One region of the Streptomyces sp. NPDC048600 genome, then DNA from elsewhere that is predicted to be linked to it. Evidence: riboswitches for the same ligand, from Rfam matches in the RefSeq annotation. Region 1 holds a riboswitch; each other region holds the start of a gene.
What was found. A riboswitch is a leader RNA that binds a small molecule or an ion and turns the genes downstream of it on or off. The one in region 1 is predicted to bind cobalamin.

Region 1 (5,889 bases):
TCGTCCCGGTCTCCTGCTGGAAGCGGCGGGCGAAGGTGCGCGGGGACATCAGCGCGCGGGCGGCGAGCTGCTCGACGGTGACCTCCTCGTCGAGGTTGCGCTCCATCCAGGCGAGCACCTCGCCGACGGTGTCGCACGGCGCCGCGGGCAGCGGCCGGTCGACGTACTGGGCCTGGCCGCCGTCGCGGTGCGGGGGTACGACCATCCGGCGCGCGATGGCGTTGGCGACCTCGGTGCCCTCCTCCTTGCGCACGATGTGCAGACAGGCGTCGATCCCGGCCGCCGTGCCCGCCGAGGTGATCACCGGGTCCTCGTCCACGTACAGCACATCGGGCTCCACGACCGCGCGCGGATAGCGCCGGGCCAGCTCGTCGACATGCTTCCAGTGCGCCGCGCAGCGCCGCCCGTCGAGCAGCCCGGCCGCGCCCAGCACGAACACCCCGGAGCACACGCTCAGCACCCGGGCGCCCCGGTCCACCGCCCTGACCAGGGAGTCGAGCAGCGCGCTCGGCCACTGGCGGGCCAGGAAGTCGTTGCCGGCGGGTACGGCGATCAGATCGGCCTCGTCGAGCCGGTCCAGGCCGTACGGCGTGGCGAGGGTGAAGCCCGGGACATGGGTGGTCAGGGTGGGGCCCTCGGCGGAGACGACCGCGAAGTCGTACACCGGCAGTCCCTGGTCGCTGCGGTCGAGGCCGAACACCTCGCACACGACGCCCAGTTCGAAGGGATGTACGCCGTCGAGCAGGACGACGGCCACGTTCTTCAGCACGACTCACCTCGCAGGCATGGCGGCATGCTGCCAGTGTGCCTCAGGTGTGGCAGTAATTCGAGGGAGTGCGGCAGTCCTGCCACTGTCAGGAGCGTCGCCCGAGTTCGACACTGGACGCATGAACGCACTCACGGAATACCTCGCAGTCGCGCTTCTCGTCCTCGTCCTCGCAGCTCCGGCGCTCGTGGGAGCGATCCACGAGCGCCGGATCGACCGCCAGCTGAAGGCGGCCGAGGCCCAAAGGTCCTCCGAGGGTCAGAAGTCCTCGTCCAGGTCGACGGTGCCCTCCACCGCCACCTGGTACGCCGAGGGACGCCTCTCGAAGAAGTTGGTCAGCTCCTGAACCCCCTGGAGCTCCATGAAGGAGAACGGGTTCTCCGAGCCGTACACCGGCGCGAAGCCCAGGCGGGTCAGCCGCTGGTCGGCCACGCACTCCAGGTACTGCCGCATCGACTCGGTGTTCATCCCCGGCAGACCGTCGCCGCACAGGTCGCGGGCGAACTGCAGCTCGGCCTCGACAGCCTCCGCGAGCATGTCGGTGACCTCCTGGCGGAGCCGGTCGTCGAACAGCTCCGGCTCCTCCTTGCGCACGGTGTCGACCACCTCGAACGCGAAGGACATGTGCATCGTCTCGTCACGGAACACCCAGTTGGTGCCCGTGGCGAGACCGTGCAGCAGACCCCGGCTGCGGAACCAGTAGACGTACGCGAAGGCGCCGTAGAAGAACAGGCCCTCGATGCACGCGGCGAAGCAGATCAGGTTCAGCAGGAAACGGCGCCGGTCGGCCTGCGTCTCCAGCCGGTCCAGCTTCTCGACCTCGTTGATCCACCGGAAGCAGAACTCGGCCTTCTCGCGGATGGAGGGGATGTTCTCCACCGCCGCGAACGCGGCCGCGCGGTCCTCCGGGTCGGGCAGATAGGTGTCCAGCAGCGTCAGATAGAACTGGACGTGCACGGCCTCCTCGAACAGCTGCCGTGACAGATACAGGCGCGCCTCGGGCGAGTTGATGTGCTTGTACAGCGTCAGCACCAGGTTGTTCGCGACGATCGAGTCGCCCGTGGCGAAGAACGCCACCAGCCGGCCGATCAGGTGCTGCTCCTCCGGCGTCAGCTTCGCGAGGTCGGCGACGTCCGAGTGGAGGTCGACCTCCTCCACGGTCCAGGTGTTCTTGATCGCGTCCCGGTAGCGCTCGTAGAAGTCCGGGTAGCGCATTGGGCGCAGGGTCAGCTCGAAACCCGGGTCGAGGAGACGGCTGTTGCGGTCGGAGCTCACTGGCAGGCCTCGCAGGACTCGGGGTTCTCAAGGGAGCAGGCCACGGCCTCGGCGGAGGCCTGCTGCGGGACGGGGACGGAAGCCTGCGCGGCACGGGCGATCCTCGTCGCCGGACGCGAGCGCAGGTAGTACGTCGTCTTCAGCCCGGACTTCCAGGCGTAGGCGTACATCGAGGAGAGCTTGCCGATCGTCGGCGTCTCCAGGAACAGGTTCAGCGACTGCGCCTGGTCGAGGTACGGGGTCCGCGCCGCCGCCATGTCGATCAGACCGCGCTGCGGGATCTCCCAGGCCGTGCGGTACAGCGCCCGGACCTCCTCGGGGATCCACGCGAAGCCCTGCACCGACCCGCTGGAGTCGCGCAGCGCCTCCCGGGTGCGGGCGTCCCACACGCCGAGGTCCTTGAGGTCCTGCACCAGGTAGGAGTTGACCTGGAGGAACTCGCCGGACAGGGTCTCGCGCTTGAACAGGTTGGAGACCTGCGGCTCGATGCACTCGTAGACGCCCGCGATCGAGGCGATCGTCGCGGTGGGCGCGATGGCGAGCAGCAGCGAGTTGCGCAGACCCGTCGAGGCGATGCGCTCGCGCAGCGCCGCCCAGCGCTCGGGCCAGGTGAACTCCACGCCGTAGTGGTCGGGGTGCAGCACGCCCCTGGCCGTGCGGGTCTTCTCCCAGGCCGGCAGCGGGCCGCTGCGCTCGGCGAGGTCCGCGGAGGCCTCGTAGGCCGCGAGCATGACGCGCTCGGCGATCCGCGTGGACAGCTGCCGCGCCTCGGCCGAGTCGAAGGGCAGACGCAGCTTGAAGAAGACGTCCTGGAGGCCCATCGCGCCCAGGCCCACCGGACGCCACTTGGCGTTGGAGCGGCCCGCCTGCTCGGTCGGGTAGAAGTTGATGTCGACGACCCGGTCGAGGAAGGTGACGGCGGTGCGGACGGTGGCGTCCAGCCGCTCCCAGTCGATGTCCCCGTCGACGACGAACGCGCCGAGGTTGACCGAGCCCAGGTTGCAGACCGCCGTCTCGCCGTCGTCCGTGACCTCCAGGATCTCCGTGCAGAGGTTGGAGGAGTGGACGACGTGCCCCGGCTCGGCCGTCTGGTTGGCGGTGCGGTTGGCGGCGTCCTTGAAGGTCATCCAGCCGTTGCCGGTCTGCGCGAGGGTGCGCATCATGCGGCCGTAGAGGTCGCGGGCCGGGATCGTCCGGCGCGCGAGACCCTTAGCCTCCGCCTCGCGGTACGCGGCGTCGAACTCCTCGCCCCACAGGTCGACCAGCTCGGGCACGTCGGCGGGGGAGAACAGCGACCAGTCCTGGTCGGCGTTCACCCGGCGCATGAACTCGTCCGGCACCCAGTGCGCGAGGTTCAGGTTGTGCGTACGGCGGGCGTCCTCACCGGTGTTGTCGCGCAGCTCCAGGAACTCCTCGATGTCGGAGTGCCAGGTCTCCAGGTACACCGCCGCGGCGCCCTTGCGACGGCCGCCCTGGTTCACGGCGGCGACCGAGGCGTCGAGCGTCTTCAGGAACGGCACGATGCCGTTGGAGTGGCCGTTGGTGCCCCGGATCAGCGAACCGCGGCTGCGGATGCGGGAGTACGACAGCCCGATGCCGCCGGCGTGCTTGGAGAGCCGGGCCACCTGGTGGTAGCGGTCGTAGATGGAGTCCAGCTCGTCCAGGGGGGAGTCGAGCAGATAGCACGACGACATCTGGGGGTGCCGGGTGCCGGAGTTGAACAGGGTGGGGGAGGACGGCAGGTAGTCGAGGCGGCTCATCAGCCGGTAGAGCGCGGCGACCTCGTCGACGGACCGGTGCGTGTCGTCCTCCGCGAGACCGGAGGCGACGCGCAGCAGGAAGTGCTGGGGCGTCTCGACGACCTTGCGGGTCAGGGGGTGCCGGAGCAGATAGCGGGAGTGCAGGGTGCGCAGGCCGAAGTAGCCGAAGCGGTCGTCGCCCGCCGGGTCGACGAGGGCGTCGAGCCGCTCGGCGTGGATGCGCACGAACTCCGCGGTGCGGTCGGCGATCAGGCCCTCGCGGTGCCCGACCGCGACGGAGCCGGTGAAGGACGTGACGCCCTGGGAGGCGGCCTCGGCGCGGATGGAGAGGGTGAGCAGCCGGGCGGCCAGCCTGCTGTACGCCGGGTCCTCGGAGATGAGACCGGCGGCGGCCTCGGTGGCCAGTTCGCGCAACTCGGCCTCGTCCGCCCGCGCGGACCGGCCGCGCAGCGCCGCCGCGGCCACCCGGCCGGGGTCGGCGTCGGGGAGGTCGGCGGTCAGCTCGGTGAGGGTGCGGAGCAGCGCCGCACCGGGACCGGCCTCGTCCACGGGGATGGCTGCTGAAGCCGGGTCTGCTGGCGCGATGGTCACGGGGGGCTCTCCCTCGCTCGGCACGGAGGGGCCTGGCACGGAGCGGGGCAGCACACGAACGCGCTCGGCGTCGCGTCCACCGGCCCACTCCACGAGGCCCGGACGTCAGGGCGTCCCGGCCGGACGGCCGGGCGCACTGTCGGCAGGTCCTCGGACTAGCTCCCGTGCGCGGATACGCACAAGTACACCGTTGCGGGACAGTTCCGGATTCGCACCGGATTCCCCTGCGGCGACAGCGAGCATGAGCATACATCTAGTGCCGGGTGCGGATGGCACCCCCATATGTTGTGGCGCCGGGTGACTTCATAGCGTCAACTGGTAGGTGAGCAGAGTGAAGTCGTGCCCGGGCAGCGGCTGCCAGTCGCGCCCCGGGGCGCGGACGAAGCCGAGGCGTTCGTAGATGCGGTGGGCCGCGCGCATGGCGTCCTGGGTGGACAGCACGACGCCGGTGCAGCCCTCCAGGGCGCGCGCCCGGTCGACACAGGCCCGCACGAGTGCCTCCCCGGCCCCGCGGCCCCGGGCGTCGTGAGCGACGGCGAGCATGCGGATCTCGGCCTCGCCGGGGCCCGCCAGGTCGGCCATGGGGCCCGCCGACGGCACGAAGGTGACACCGCCGAGCAGACGGCCGTCGTCCGTGGCCACGAGGACCTCCGCGGCGGCCGCCCGTTTCGCGACGTTCCTGAGCTCGCCGAGATACCAGTCGTTCTCGCCGAAGGTGAGGAGATCGTCCTGGAGGTAGGCCTGGGCGGTGAGTTCACCGAGGTCGTCGTACTCGCCGGGCAGTGCGGGGCGGATCCGGATGTCCATGCCGAGAGTGTGCGGCACAGGGGCCGCCGTCGTGTGCTCCGACGGCGGCCCCTGCTGCTCGGCTTCGGCCGGTCACCCGGGGCATCGCCCTGGTGGGTGAACGGCCGGGCGGTCCTAGTGCGTGACCGGCAGCTCCGTCTTCACGCCCGGGTCGCCCGCGTCCGCCGTGTAGTCCTCGGGACGGGTCTCGTCGACGCCCTCCGGGGCCTTGGCGGCCCGCAGGGCGAAGGTGAGGACCACCGTCACCGCCACGTTGATCACGAAGGCCGTCAGGCCGATGTAGCCGATCTCGCCGATGCCGGGGATCTCCTTGGCGGAGCCGCCGAAGTGCTTCTGGGTCGGCGAGGCCACGCCGTACGCGGCGATCGTGCCGTAGAGCATGCCGACGGCCCAGCCGCCCAGCAGCGCCCAGCGGTGGAACCAGCGGGTGAACAGGCCGCCGACGAGGGCCGGGAAGGTCTGGAGGATCCAGATGCCGCCGAGGAGCTGGAAGTTGATGGCGACCGTCTTGTCCATCGTCAGGACGAAGACCAGCGCGCCCACCTTCACCAGCAGCGACACCAGCTTGGAGACCTTGGTCTCCTGCGCGGGCGTGGCGTCCGGCTTGAGGAAGTCCTTGTAGATGTTGCGGGTGAACAGGTTCGCCGCCGCGATGGACATGATCGCGGCCGGCACCAGCGCGCCGATGCC
Region 2 (5,889 bases), on a different contig from region 1:
AGGGAGACGTCCCCGCGGAACTTGTTGACGAGGAACCCGGCGACCAGTGCCTGGTCCTCGGGCGAGAGCAGCGCCACCGTCCCGAAGAAGGAGGCGAAGACGCCGCCGCGGTCGATGTCGCCGACGACGAGGACGGGGAGGCGCGCGTTGCGTGCGATCCCCATGTTCACGATGTCGGTCCGGCGCAGGTTGATCTCGGCCGGACTGCCCGCCCCCTCACAGATCACCGCGTCATACGTGCCCCGCAACTCGGCCAGACAGTCCAGTACGGTGCCGAGCAACTGCTCCTGGCGGCCGCCGTGGTAGCCGCGGGCGCTGAGTTCGCCGACCGGCTTGCCCATCAGTACGACCTGGCTGCTGCGGTCGCCGCCGGGCTTGAGCAGCACCGGGTTCATCTGCACGGTCGGTTCGACCCGGCAGGCCTGCGCCTGCATGGCCTGCGCCCGGCCGATCTCGGCGCCCTCCCGTGTCACGAACGAGTTGAGGGACATGTTCTGCGCCTTGAACGGCGCCACTTTCACGCCCTGGCGCACCAGCCACCGGCAGATACCGGCGGTGACGACGCTCTTGCCCGCGTCGGAGGTGGTGCCCGCGACGAGGAGACCCCCGCTCATCTCTTCCGCCCCTTCACAACCAGGCGCGCGGCGACTCCCACGCCGAGCGCGAGCCAGCCGACCCGGCGGGAGAGCCGTACCGCCCGGTCGATGTCGGTCGCGGCGACGGCCCGTCCCGTCGCCCCGTTGAGCACGGGCCGGTGCTCGACCCGGCCGCCGTAGGACAGGGTTCCGCCGAGCCGTACGCCGAGGGCGCCCGCGAAGGACGCCTCCACGGGGCCGGCGTTGGGGCTCGGGTGCTTCGCCGCGTCGGCCCGCCAGGCGCGTACGGCACCGCGCGGGTCGGGTCCCGCGGCGGCGGCGAGCACGGCGGTGAGCCGTGCGCCGGGCCAGCCCGCGAGGTCGTCCAGCCGGGCGGAGGCCCAGCCGTAGCGCAGATGGCGCGGTGACCGGTGGCCGACCATCGCGTCGAGGGTGTTGACCGCGCGGAAGCCGAGGAGTCCCGGTACTCCGCCGAGGGCGCCCCACACCAGCGCGCCCACGACCGCGTCGGAGGTGTTCTCGGCGACCGACTCCACGACCGCGCGGGCGATCTGGTCGGCGTCCAGTGCCTGCGGGTCGCGGCCGCACAGATGGGGCAGCCGGGCGCGCGCGGCCGCGAGGTCGCCCTGTTCCAGGGCCCGGCCGACGGCCCGTGCCTCGCGGGCGAGCGAGGTGCCGCCGACGACGGCCCAGGTGGCGGCGGCGGTCAGCGCGAAGGAGGCGGTGGGGGAGGGGCGTGCGGCACGGGTGGCGGCGGCGCCCAGGGCGACCGTGCCGCCGACGCACACGGCGGTGTGCAGGGTGCCCCAGCCGCGGTGGTCGCGCCACAGCAGCCGTTCCACGGCACCGGCGGCACGGCCGAACGCGGCGACCGGGTGCCCGCGGCGGGGATCGCCGAGCAGGAGGTCACCGAGGAGGCCGGCGGCGGCGCCGTACGCGTAAACGCGATCGGCACGCATCGGGCTCAGCCGGCCGCGGGGGCGGGCGGAGCAGGGGTGATGGACCGCGAACGGCAGCCGCGCATGGCGATATGTCCTCACTCAGGGTGTCCACGCCCTGGTTCGACGAGACCGGCGGTGAGAGTTCCTGGCTCCCGGGGATGACTACCCCGGTGACAGTGGCGGGACCGCGCCGGATTCGCACCGGCTTCCTCTTCTGCCGCCGTACATGGCTCGGGCAGTCCACCACGGCCCTCGAACACCCGTCAACTCACCGTTGACCTGCGAGGCTGGAGTGTGCCGAGGCCCACACCGCCGCCGTGGCGTGGCGCGCCCGGGGACCGGCTCGCGCGGAAATGCCCGCTGTCCGGGCGGCCTTCCGCGACCGGCCTTTGTGACGCTCCGTCACGACCGCCCGTGGTGTGCCGGGAGGCGACCTGGCGGTCGCGCGATGGCCGGTCGTACGGCGTGAATCGCGGGCCGGTGGCGGGCTTGGGGGGCGCATGCGTGAGGGGGCTGTCACGGACTTCTCGTCCGCGACAGCCCCCTCACGAGGCCCGGCGTCAGGTTCCGGGCGTCAGGCCATGATCAGGTAGATGCCGTAGCCGACGGCCGCCGCGCAGGCGGCGAAGCAGGCGTAGGCACCGGTCACGGCCAGTGCGGCGGTGCCGCCCTGCTCCTGCGCCCGTTCCTGGCGGGAGAGGCCGACGACACCGAGGGTGAACAGGCCCACGAGGGCCACGGTGACCACGAGGCTGACGCCGAACACGGAGCCGAGGGCCGCCCAGTCGATCTTCATGCTGCTGATTCCTTCGTACCGGGGTGGTCGGGGCTCAGGCCGTGGCCTGCGAGGCGGCCGGCTCGGCCGCGCCCGCCGGGGCGGCGGCGACGACCGGCGCGTCGACGGTGGTGGTGCCCGCGGGCGGCGGGGTGACCATGGCGATCGCGGTGGTGACCACGCCGGCCGGTTCCTCGGTGTCGTTCACGTTGGTGTGGTCGACGACCTCGCGGCGCGACAGCTTCCAGATGGCGGCGCTGGAGCCGACCAGGAAGACGGCCACGACCGCGGTGCCCCAGGGGCCGAAGCCGGTGACCCACTCGGCGAGCGCGCCGACCAGGGCGGCGGCCGGCAGGGTCAGGCCCCAGGCGACGAACATGCGGGTCGCGGTGGACCAGCGGACCACACCGCCCTTGCGGCCGAGGCCGGCGCCCATCACGGAGCCGGAGACCGAGTGCGTGGTGGAGAGCGAGAAGCCCAGGTGGGAGGAGGCCAGGATGACCGTCGCGGCGCTGGTCTGGGCGGCGAAGCCCTGCTGCGGCTGGAGGTCGGTCAGGCCCTTGCCCATGGTGCGGATGATGCGCCAGCCGCCGAGGTAGGTGCCGAGGGCGATGGCCAGGCCCGCCGAGAGGATGACCCACATGGGCGGGTCGGAGTCGGGGGCGAGGGAGCCGCCGGCGACCAGGGCGAGGGTGATGATGCCCATCGTCTTCTGGGCGTCGTTGGTGCCGTGGGCCAGCGAGACCAGGCCGGCGGAGGCGATCTGCCCCGCGCGGTAGCCCTTCGCCGAGGCCTTGCCGTCGGCCTTCTTGCCCATCACGTAGGTGAGCCGCGTGGCGAACATCGCCGCCAGGCCCGCGACCAGCGGGGCCGCGATCGCCGGGATGAGCACCTTGGTGACCAGCACGTCACCGTGCACGGCACCCACGCCCGCCGAGGCGATGGTCGCACCGATCAGGCCGCCCATCAGGGCGTGCGACGAGGACGACGGCAGACCGACGAGCCAGGTCAGCAGGTTCCAGAGGATCGCGCCGACCAGGGCGGCGAAGATGACCTCGGGACGGATGCCTGATTCGTCGACCAGACCCTTGGAGATCGTGTTGGCGACCTCCACGGAGAGAAAAGCACCCACAAGGTTGAGGACGGCGGACATGGCCACCGCGACCTTGGGCTTGAGCGCACCGGTCGAGATGGTGGTGGCCATCGCGTTGGCGGTGTCATGAAAACCGTTCGTGAAATCGAACGCAAGTGCGGTTACCACCACAATCGCGAGGATCAGTGAGAGGTTTTCCATTTACCCAGGCAATCGTTCGAAGGTCATTGGTCAGTCGAACGTACGTAACCCAGGTGAACGGCAGGTGAACTGGACAGGGCATCGGGGTGTCCGCAGATGGGAGCAAGGATTCCTGTATCGGGCGGTGCCGGGCGGCACCCCCGGGAACTCTGCCCTCGGGCACCCCGCGCGGCCCGTCGCAGGTGGTTCCCGGACCCCTCGGAGAGATCCTGGTCACCTGCCGCGGGACACCCCGCCGGCCGGGTCCGCCTGGCAGGATCACGGCATGGCTGAGCAGCGTCGGGAGCAGCGGGACACACAGGGCTCCGGGGGAGCGGAACCGGCCGGGGCGGGGCCGCGCGGGAGGGCGGTGCTCCCCGAGGAGGCCGAGGCCTGGACCGGCCTGGTGACGACGGCCCGCCGCACCGTCACCGACGGCCTCGTCGTCGGCACCTCCGGCAACGTCTCCGTCCGCGTCGGCGACACCGTGCTGGTCACACCGTCGGGCGTGCCGTACGACCGGCTCAGCCCGGACGACGTGACGGGGGTGGACCTGGACGGCGGGCAGGTGCTGGGGGACCTGGTCCCCACCAGCGAGCTGCCGATGCATCTCGCGGTCTACCGCACCACGGACGCCCGAGCGGTCGTCCACACCCACGCCGTGCACGCCACGGCCGTCTCCACCCTCGTCCCCGAGCTGCCCCTGATCCACTACATGGCCGCCGCCCTCGGCGGCCCCGTCCGCGTCGCCCCGTACGCGGCCTACGGCACCGCCGAACTGGCCGAGAACATGCTCCACGCCCTCACCGGCCGCACGGCCTGCCTCCTCGGCAACCACGGCACGATGGCCTACGGCGCCACCCTCGACCAGGCCTACGACCGCACCGCCCAGCTCGAGTGGATGTGCCGCCTCTGGCTCACCGCCTCCTCGGTCCCGGGCCTGACCCCGGCCCTGCTCACGGAGGAACAGGTGGCCGAGGTGGGGGAGCGGCTGAAGGGCTACGGCCAGCGGAAGCCGTGAGGTGGTGTTCGTATACGGAAACGGGCCCCCGGGACCGCCGCCGACGCCGGGCCGTGAACGCCCAGGCCGATTGCACGGCGAACCCTCCCCGTCTCCGCGCGACCCTCGAACGCCCCGTCACCCCGGCCGCCCGGCCCCCGCGCGACCCACGACCCCCCGTCACCCCGGCCCCCGCGCGCCCCACGAACGCCCCCGTCCACCGGCCGTCCGGCGCCCGCGCCACGATCTCCCCGCCCCCGCGCGCCCCACGAACGCCGCCGTCCACTGGCCGCCCGGCCCCCGCGCCACGACACTGAACCCGTGCGCACTGTCAAAGCGACGGCCGCTGCCGTCACCGTTGCCCTGGCAGCCGGCGCGGCCGGAGTCGCCGCCGGACGCCTCGCCAGCGACGCCGCGCTGAAGGCGCCGCCCGGCAGGCCGCTGCCCACCGAGCCCCGGCTCACCGTGCACGGCACGGCCGCCGGCCGCATCACCCTCACCCGGGACCTCGCCTCGCTGCGCCCCGGCACCTACGGACTGTCCGGGGACGGCAGCCACGCGGTCGTCGGCCCGGTCATGCGGGCGGCCGAGCACACCGCCGACACCGTGGTCCGCCGCCTCGAACGCGTCACGCACGGCACCTTCGAACCCGGCGACCACGTCTGGCTCACCCCGAACGTGCACATCGGCGACCCCCGCAGCGCCCTCGGCCTGGACCACGCCGACATCGACGTCCCCGGCGAACTGGGCTCGCTGCCCGCCTGGTTCGTGCCCGGCGCCCGCGACACCTGGGTCATCGCCGTGCACGGCCTGGGCACCACCCGCGAACTCTCGCTGAACGTCCTCGACTTCCTGCACCGCCTCCGCTTCTCCGTGCTGGCCCTCGCCTACCGCGGCGACCTCGGCGCCCCCCGCTCCCCGGACGGCCTGAACCACCTCGGCGAGACCGAGTGGCGCGACGTGGACGCGGCCATCCGCTACGCCGTGCGCTACGGCGCCCAGCGCGTCGTCCTGTACGGCTGGTCCACCGGCGCCGCCATGTGCCTGCACACGGCCGTGCGCTCCGCGGTCCGCGACAAGGTCACCGGACTGGTGCTGGACTCCCCGGTGCTCGACTGGCAGACCACCCTGCGCGCCCTCGCCGCGGCCCGCCATGTCCCCGCGCCCGTGCTTCCGCTGGCCGTTCGCGCCGCCCAGGGCCGCACCGGCCTGCACGGCGAGCCCGGCCGCGGTGCCGCCGAGGCCGACGGTCTCGCCGTGCCCGCCCTGATCTTCCACGGCCCCGGCGACACCGTGGCCCCCTG
Region 3 (5,889 bases), on a different contig from region 1:
CGCGGCGATGAACTTCACGTCGCCGCGGGCCAGCGCGTTCTCGCGGTCGGCGCTCTTGGTCTCGACGAACTCGATCTGGTCGGGCTCGTAGCCGAGCTCCTTGGCCACGTACGTGGCAACGTCGACATCGAAGCCGGAGAACTCGCCGCCCGGCTCCTTCAGCCCCAGACCGGGCTGGTCGAACTTGATACCGATCCTGATGGTCTCACCGGCGTGGGACCCCGAGCCCTGATCACCCTCACCGAGACACGCCGTCGCGGTCACAGACAGAACCAGCACGGCCATGGCCGCGGCGGGAACTCTGTGGAGCTTCATAACTGGACTTCCTTCGATTGATCAGGGCGATGCCGTGTCACGGAATCACGTACGACTTCACGGGCACGACGAGGTCCGGGGGTGCCGGATTGCCGACATGGGCCCCGGTTCGATCGGCGCGCGGCGCGCCAGGAACTGATTGCGCGCGGCCAGATCGGAGAAGCGTCCGTCCTCGACGAGAGCCATTCGATTTCGACGCGGACGGGGCGAAGCCCGAGCTGAGCGCGCCTCAGGGAAGGGCCAAGTACGGCACGGTCAATTCACCGTTTCCGGCCACGTCTCGCGTGGCATTCCCTGTCTGTTTGCGCACCGGCGCTCCGGTCATCGCCGCACGGCTCCGTCCTCCTCGGCTGCGCAGGACAGTAAAGATCCGGGACGACCAGCGTCATTACATCTGAGCTGAACTTGAGCATCACGATTGAGTAGGCAAACGACTACTCACCGGTAGGCATGCGCACCCCTGGCTACCCATTGCATTCAAGAACTTTCCCCATGTGGATCAGTTCTCTCGAATCAGCCACAATTCCTGAACGGACACTGCGACCCGCACGGTCGAGGGCCACACGAGGAAGAAGGAGAGAAGATCATGGCGATTCAGCGGATGGACAACGTCGGCATCGTCGTCGAGGACTTGGATGCCGCCGTCGCGTTCTTCGTGGAACTGGGTATGGAGCTGGAGGGCAGGACGCGGGTCGAGGGCCTGTTCGCCGACCAGTGCACCGGACTCGACGGCGTCCGCTGTGACATCGCGATGGTCCGGACCCTGGGCGGTCACAGCCGGCTCGAGCTGGCGAAGTACCTCAGCCCCGCGGCGATCAGCGACGGGCCGCGCGACCGGCCGCACAACATTCTGGGTACACACCGCGTCATGTTCGCCGTCGACGACATCGAGGACACCGTTGCCCGCCTGCGCCCCCACGGCGCCGAACTCCTCGGCGAGATCGCCCGTTTCGAGGACAGCTATCTGCTCTGCTACGTCCGCGGCCCGGAGGGCATCATCGTCGGACTGGCCGAGCAGCTGAGCTGAGCTGGAGCGATCTGGGTCCTGGTCCATGACCGACAGTGGACCAGCAGTCGGAGCGCAGGCGTGGGAGGGAACCCAGGGACGGCGGCCGGCCGGGGCCGGGGTCCGACGTTCTTCAGGACGCCGATGATGAACGACGTCCACGGCGACCCCGCCGACACCACGCTGTGGGGCGGCAAACCGGGCCGGGTTGCGGAAATTGATCCCCCTTCAGGAAGTCGTCGACACCGTGGTGGCCGGGATCGAGCGCCGGTCCCCGGTGATCGTCGCGCCGCGCCGCAACGCACTGGTCGTGCGGCACCACCGTCCCCGACGCCATCGTCCAGGCCACCAAGACCGGCTGGATCGCCCGGCGTTGAGACCGTCACCCGCGTGTGCCGGCTCACGTTCCGAGTGACGGACGTAACCCACCGGACTCGCCGCCTTCCCATAAGGTGGTCGGTGCAGCTGGTTCGCCCCGTCCGCCAGGCGGGGTGTCGCAAGAGGGAACCCGGTGGGAATCCGGGACTGCCCCGCAGCGGTGAGCGGGAACGACCGCCGTCATACGCACTGGGTCCGACGTACCGGACCCGGGAAGCGACGGCCAGTAGGTGTCCTCCGTCGAGGAGGATGTGCCCGCGAGTCCGAAGACCTGCCGACTGCCCGTGCGCGGACCACTCCGCGCGCGGAGATCCCGGTGACCTCGAGGGCGGGTCGGCGTACATACCAGGCGGACCACCGCGCTCGACGCGCACCTCGGTCCGTCCGGTTCGTCATCCCTTCGCGTTCTCGTCCCGTCTCCGGGACCTCAGGGAATCGTCTCGCGAAGGAGATCTCCGTGACCAGCAAGTCCGCTTCTGCGGCACCACGGGCGACCGTGTACGGCTACCCCCGCCAGGGCTCCGACCGGGAGCTCAAGAAGGCGATCGAGGGCTACTGGAGGGGGCGTGTCACCGCCGACGACCTCCGGGATACCGCCGCCGGGCTCCGCCGGAGCAACTGGCAGCAGCTCGCCGGCACCGGCATCCACGAGGTGCCGACCGGCGACTTCTCGCTGTACGACCACGTCCTGGACACCACCGTCATGGTCGGCGCGATCCCCGAGCGCCACCGCACGGCCGTCGAGGCCGACGCGCTCGACGGCTACTTCGCCATGGCGCGCGGTACCCAGGATGTCGCGCCACTGGAGATGACCAAGTGGTTCGACACCAACTACCACTATCTGGTGCCCGAGTTGGGACCGGACACCTCGTTCACCGCCGACTCCGTCAAGCAGGTCACCGAGCTCGAGGAAGCCCAGGCCCTCGGTCTGACCGCACGGCCGGTCCTCGTCGGCCCCCTCACCTACCTGCTGCTGGCCAAGCCCGCACCCGGCGCGCCCGCGGACTTCGCACCGCTCACCCTCCTCGACCGCCTGCTGCCCGTCTACGCCGACGTCCTCGCCGACCTGCGCGCGGCGGGTGCCGAGTGGGTGCAGCTGGACGAGCCTGCCCTGGTCCAGGACCGCACCCCGGCCGAACTCAACTCCGCTGCCCGCGCCTACCGCGACCTCGGCGCCCTCATCCGGCGGCCGAAACTGCTGGTCGGCTCCTACTTCGGCCGCCTCGGCGACGCGCTCCCCGTCCTGGCGAAGGCCCCCATCGAGGGTCTCGCCCTGGACTTCACCGGCGCGGCCGCGGCCAACCTCGACGCGCTGGCCGCCGTCGGCGGGCTGCCCGGCAGGCGTCTGCTGGCCGGCGTCGTCGACGGCCGCAACATCTGGATCAACGACCTGTCGAAGTCGCTGTCCACTCTCGGCACGCTCCTGGGCCTCGCCGACCAGGTCGACGTCGCCACCTCCTGCTCCCTCCTGCATGTCCCGCTCGACGCCTCGGCGGAGCGCGACATCGACCCGCAGATCCTGCGCTGGCTCGCCTTCGCACGGCAGAAGACCGCCGAGACCGTCACCCTCGCCAGGGCCCTCGCCCACGGCACCGACGCCATCGCCGGTGAACTCGCGGCGAACCGTGCCGACCTGGCCTCCCGAACCGGCTCGCCCATCACCCGCACTCCGGACGTACGGGCCCGCGCCGAAGCCGTGACGGACGCCGATTCCCGCCGCTCCCAGCCGTACACCGAACGCGCCGCGGCGCAGCGCGCCCGTCTCGCGCTGCCGCTGCTGCCCACCACGACCATCGGATCGTTCCCGCAGACCGGCGAACTGCGCACCGCCCGCGCCGACCTGCGCGCCGGGCGCATCGACACCGTCGGCTACGAGGAACGCATCGAGGCCGAGATCCGGGACGTCATCGCCTTCCAGGAGAAGGCGGGCCTGGACGTCCTGGTCCACGGCGAGCCCGAACGCAACGACATGGTCCAGTACTTCGCCGAGCAGCTGACGGGGTACCTGGCCACGCGGCACGGCTGGGTCCAGTCCTACGGCACCCGCTACGTCCGTCCGCCGATCCTGGCCGGCGACGTCTCGCGCCCCCGGGCCATGACCGTCCGCTGGACGGCCTATGCCCAGTCCCTCACTCCTCGCCCCGTCAAGGGCATGCTCACCGGACCGGTCACCATGCTCGCGTGGTCGTTCGTCCGCGACGACCAGCCCCTCGCCGACACCGCCCGCCAGGTCGCCCTCGCCCTGCGCGACGAGGTCGACGACCTTCAGGCGGCCGGGACCTCGGTCATCCAGGTCGACGAACCCGCACTCCGGGAGACCCTGCCGCCGCGCGCAGCCGACCACGCCGCCTACCTGGCCTGGGCGACCGAGGCGTTCCGGATCACCACATCCGGTGTCCGCCCGGACACCCAGATCCACACGCACATGTGCTACGCCGAGTTCGGCGACATCGTCCAGGCGATCGACGACCTCGACGCCGACGTCATCAGTCTGGAAGCCGCCCGCTCCCACATGCAGATCGCCCGCGAACTCGCCGCCCACGGATACCCGCGGGAAGCGGGGCCGGGTGTCTACGACATCCACTCCCCCCGCGTACCCGGCACACAGGAGGCCGCCGACCTGCTGCGCACCGCACTCGAAGCGATCCCGGCCGAGCGGCTGTGGGTCAACCCCGACTGCGGACTGAAGACGCGGGGCTGGCCCGAAACCCGGGCCTCCCTGGAGAGCCTGGTCGCCGCGGCCCGCACGGTCCGAGGTGAGCTGCCCGCCTCCTGACCGAAGCGACCGTGCGGGGCCGGACGCACCACCGACGACCCGGCCCCGCACGGTCCTGGAGGCAGGCGTCGCCCGGCGGGCGGGCCTTCGGCAGCGAGGGGCTCACCCGGGGCCACGGCGTCCAGTACCACCGTCCGGGTGCGCGTCACCCACGCGAAGGCCGGCCATGTCACGTACTCCCTGAACGACGGGGCCGCCCGGCCACTGCGCCTGGACGCCGACGGCTTCTACTCCGGCGACTGGTCCATCGACCCGGACCGGTCCGAGAATCGCTCGGTGACCCTGGAGGTGAGTGCGCGGGTGGCGGGCCGGACGCTCACCGACTCCGCGCTCGTCTTCCTCGGCGAGGTGACACCCCTGCCGGCCGGGTGGGTCGACGACTTCGAGAGCTACGCCGGGGACGACGTCACCCTCAGCGAGACGGTCGACGCGGACTGGTCCGCCTTCACTTCTCTGTCGCTGTGGCTGAAGGGCGACGGTTCCGCCAACGGCGCCACCCTCCAGATCGTCGCCGACGGGGTGTACTTCGAGTACGGGGCACCGCTCGGCGACACGACCGGCAAGGAAGTCGACGCACCCTTCAGTGAGTTCAAGCCTGCCCCCTGGGACACCTCACACGCCGGAGCCGTCCTCGACGCGGCCCGTCTCGCCAAGGTGACGGCGTTCAATCTGTACCTCGGCCATGGGAGCGGAGCGGCGACCACAGGCACGGTCTACGTCGACAACATCAGAGCTCACTAGCACACCGGCGCGGCCGCCAGTGAGGCCGCAAGCAGGCAGGCGGCCTTGGACTGAGGGCCCCGGCCGCGCGCCCGCCAGGCCCGGTGGGTCAGAACATCGCCAGCCGATCCACCAGCAGTTCCACCCTGCGCTCGGTGTCCTCGGGCGGGAGCCGTCCCGCCCGGGTCAGGGTGGCCAGTCCGTGCAGGGCCGCCCAGAACGTCTCGGTGAACAGGCCCGGATGGACGCCGTCCCCGGCTACCTCGCCAAGGCTTTCCAGCAGGGCGGCGAAGCCGTCCTTCAGCGGCTCCGGGGTGTCCTCGTGCGCGAACGCCAGGCCGCCGTCGAGCCGGAACATGGCGTCGTAGACCGCCGGGTTGCGTTCGGCGAAGTCGAGGTAGGCGCGGGCCAGCGCGGTGACCCGGGCGCGGGGACCGTCCGCGGCGGAGGTCGCGGCCCGCAGCGCCACCGCCATCTCGGCGGCACCCTGGAGGGCCACGGCGCCGATGATCTCGCGCTTGCCGCGGAAGTGGCTGTAGAGGACGGGCTGGCTGTACTCGATGCGCTCGGCGAGCCGGCGCGTGGTGACTGCGTCCCAGCCCTGCTGCTCGGCGAGTTCGCGGGCCGTCGCCACGATGAGGCGCTCGCGGTCCGCCCGTTCCCGCTCCTTGCGTTCCTGTACCGACATAAGTCG

Region 2: another riboswitch for cobalamin. It lies ahead of ACZ6SQ_RS26945 (cobalamin biosynthesis protein); the one in region 1 lies ahead of ACZ6SQ_RS31555 (ribonucleoside-diphosphate reductase subunit alpha).
Region 3: another riboswitch for cobalamin. It lies ahead of metE (5-methyltetrahydropteroyltriglutamate--homocysteine S-methyltransferase); the one in region 1 lies ahead of ACZ6SQ_RS31555 (ribonucleoside-diphosphate reductase subunit alpha).

What each region holds. Positions count from the first base shown of each region.
Region 1 covers NZ_JBVJGZ010000030.1:34,771-40,659, reverse strand. Annotated here, with positions in the region: gene ACZ6SQ_RS31565 (GlxA family transcriptional regulator) at 1-769, opposite strand, end outside; gene ACZ6SQ_RS31560 (ribonucleotide-diphosphate reductase subunit beta) at 1,025-1,981, opposite strand; gene ACZ6SQ_RS31555 (ribonucleoside-diphosphate reductase subunit alpha) at 2,038-4,392, opposite strand; cobalamin riboswitch at 4,517-4,641, opposite strand; gene ACZ6SQ_RS31550 (GNAT family N-acetyltransferase) at 4,696-5,199, opposite strand; gene mctP (monocarboxylate uptake permease MctP) at 5,314-5,889, opposite strand, start outside.
Region 2 covers NZ_JBVJGZ010000022.1:97,002-102,890, forward strand. Annotated here, with positions in the region: gene ACZ6SQ_RS26940 (cobyric acid synthase) at 1-614, opposite strand, end outside; gene ACZ6SQ_RS26945 (cobalamin biosynthesis protein) at 611-1,555, opposite strand; cobalamin riboswitch at 1,658-1,797, opposite strand; gene ACZ6SQ_RS26950 (hypothetical protein) at 2,112-2,333, opposite strand; gene ACZ6SQ_RS26955 (inorganic phosphate transporter) at 2,368-3,606, opposite strand; gene ACZ6SQ_RS26960 (class II aldolase/adducin family protein) at 3,872-4,606, shown strand; gene ACZ6SQ_RS26965 (alpha/beta hydrolase family protein) at 4,907-5,889, shown strand, end outside.
Region 3 covers NZ_JBVJGZ010000001.1:363,330-369,218, forward strand. Annotated here, with positions in the region: gene ACZ6SQ_RS01510 (glutamate ABC transporter substrate-binding protein) at 1-315, opposite strand, end outside; gene ACZ6SQ_RS01515 (VOC family protein) at 902-1,342, shown strand; cobalamin riboswitch at 1,771-1,992, shown strand; gene metE (5-methyltetrahydropteroyltriglutamate--homocysteine S-methyltransferase) at 2,157-4,475, shown strand; gene ACZ6SQ_RS01525 (carbohydrate binding domain-containing protein) at 4,614-5,216, shown strand; gene ACZ6SQ_RS01530 (TetR/AcrR family transcriptional regulator) at 5,305-5,883, opposite strand.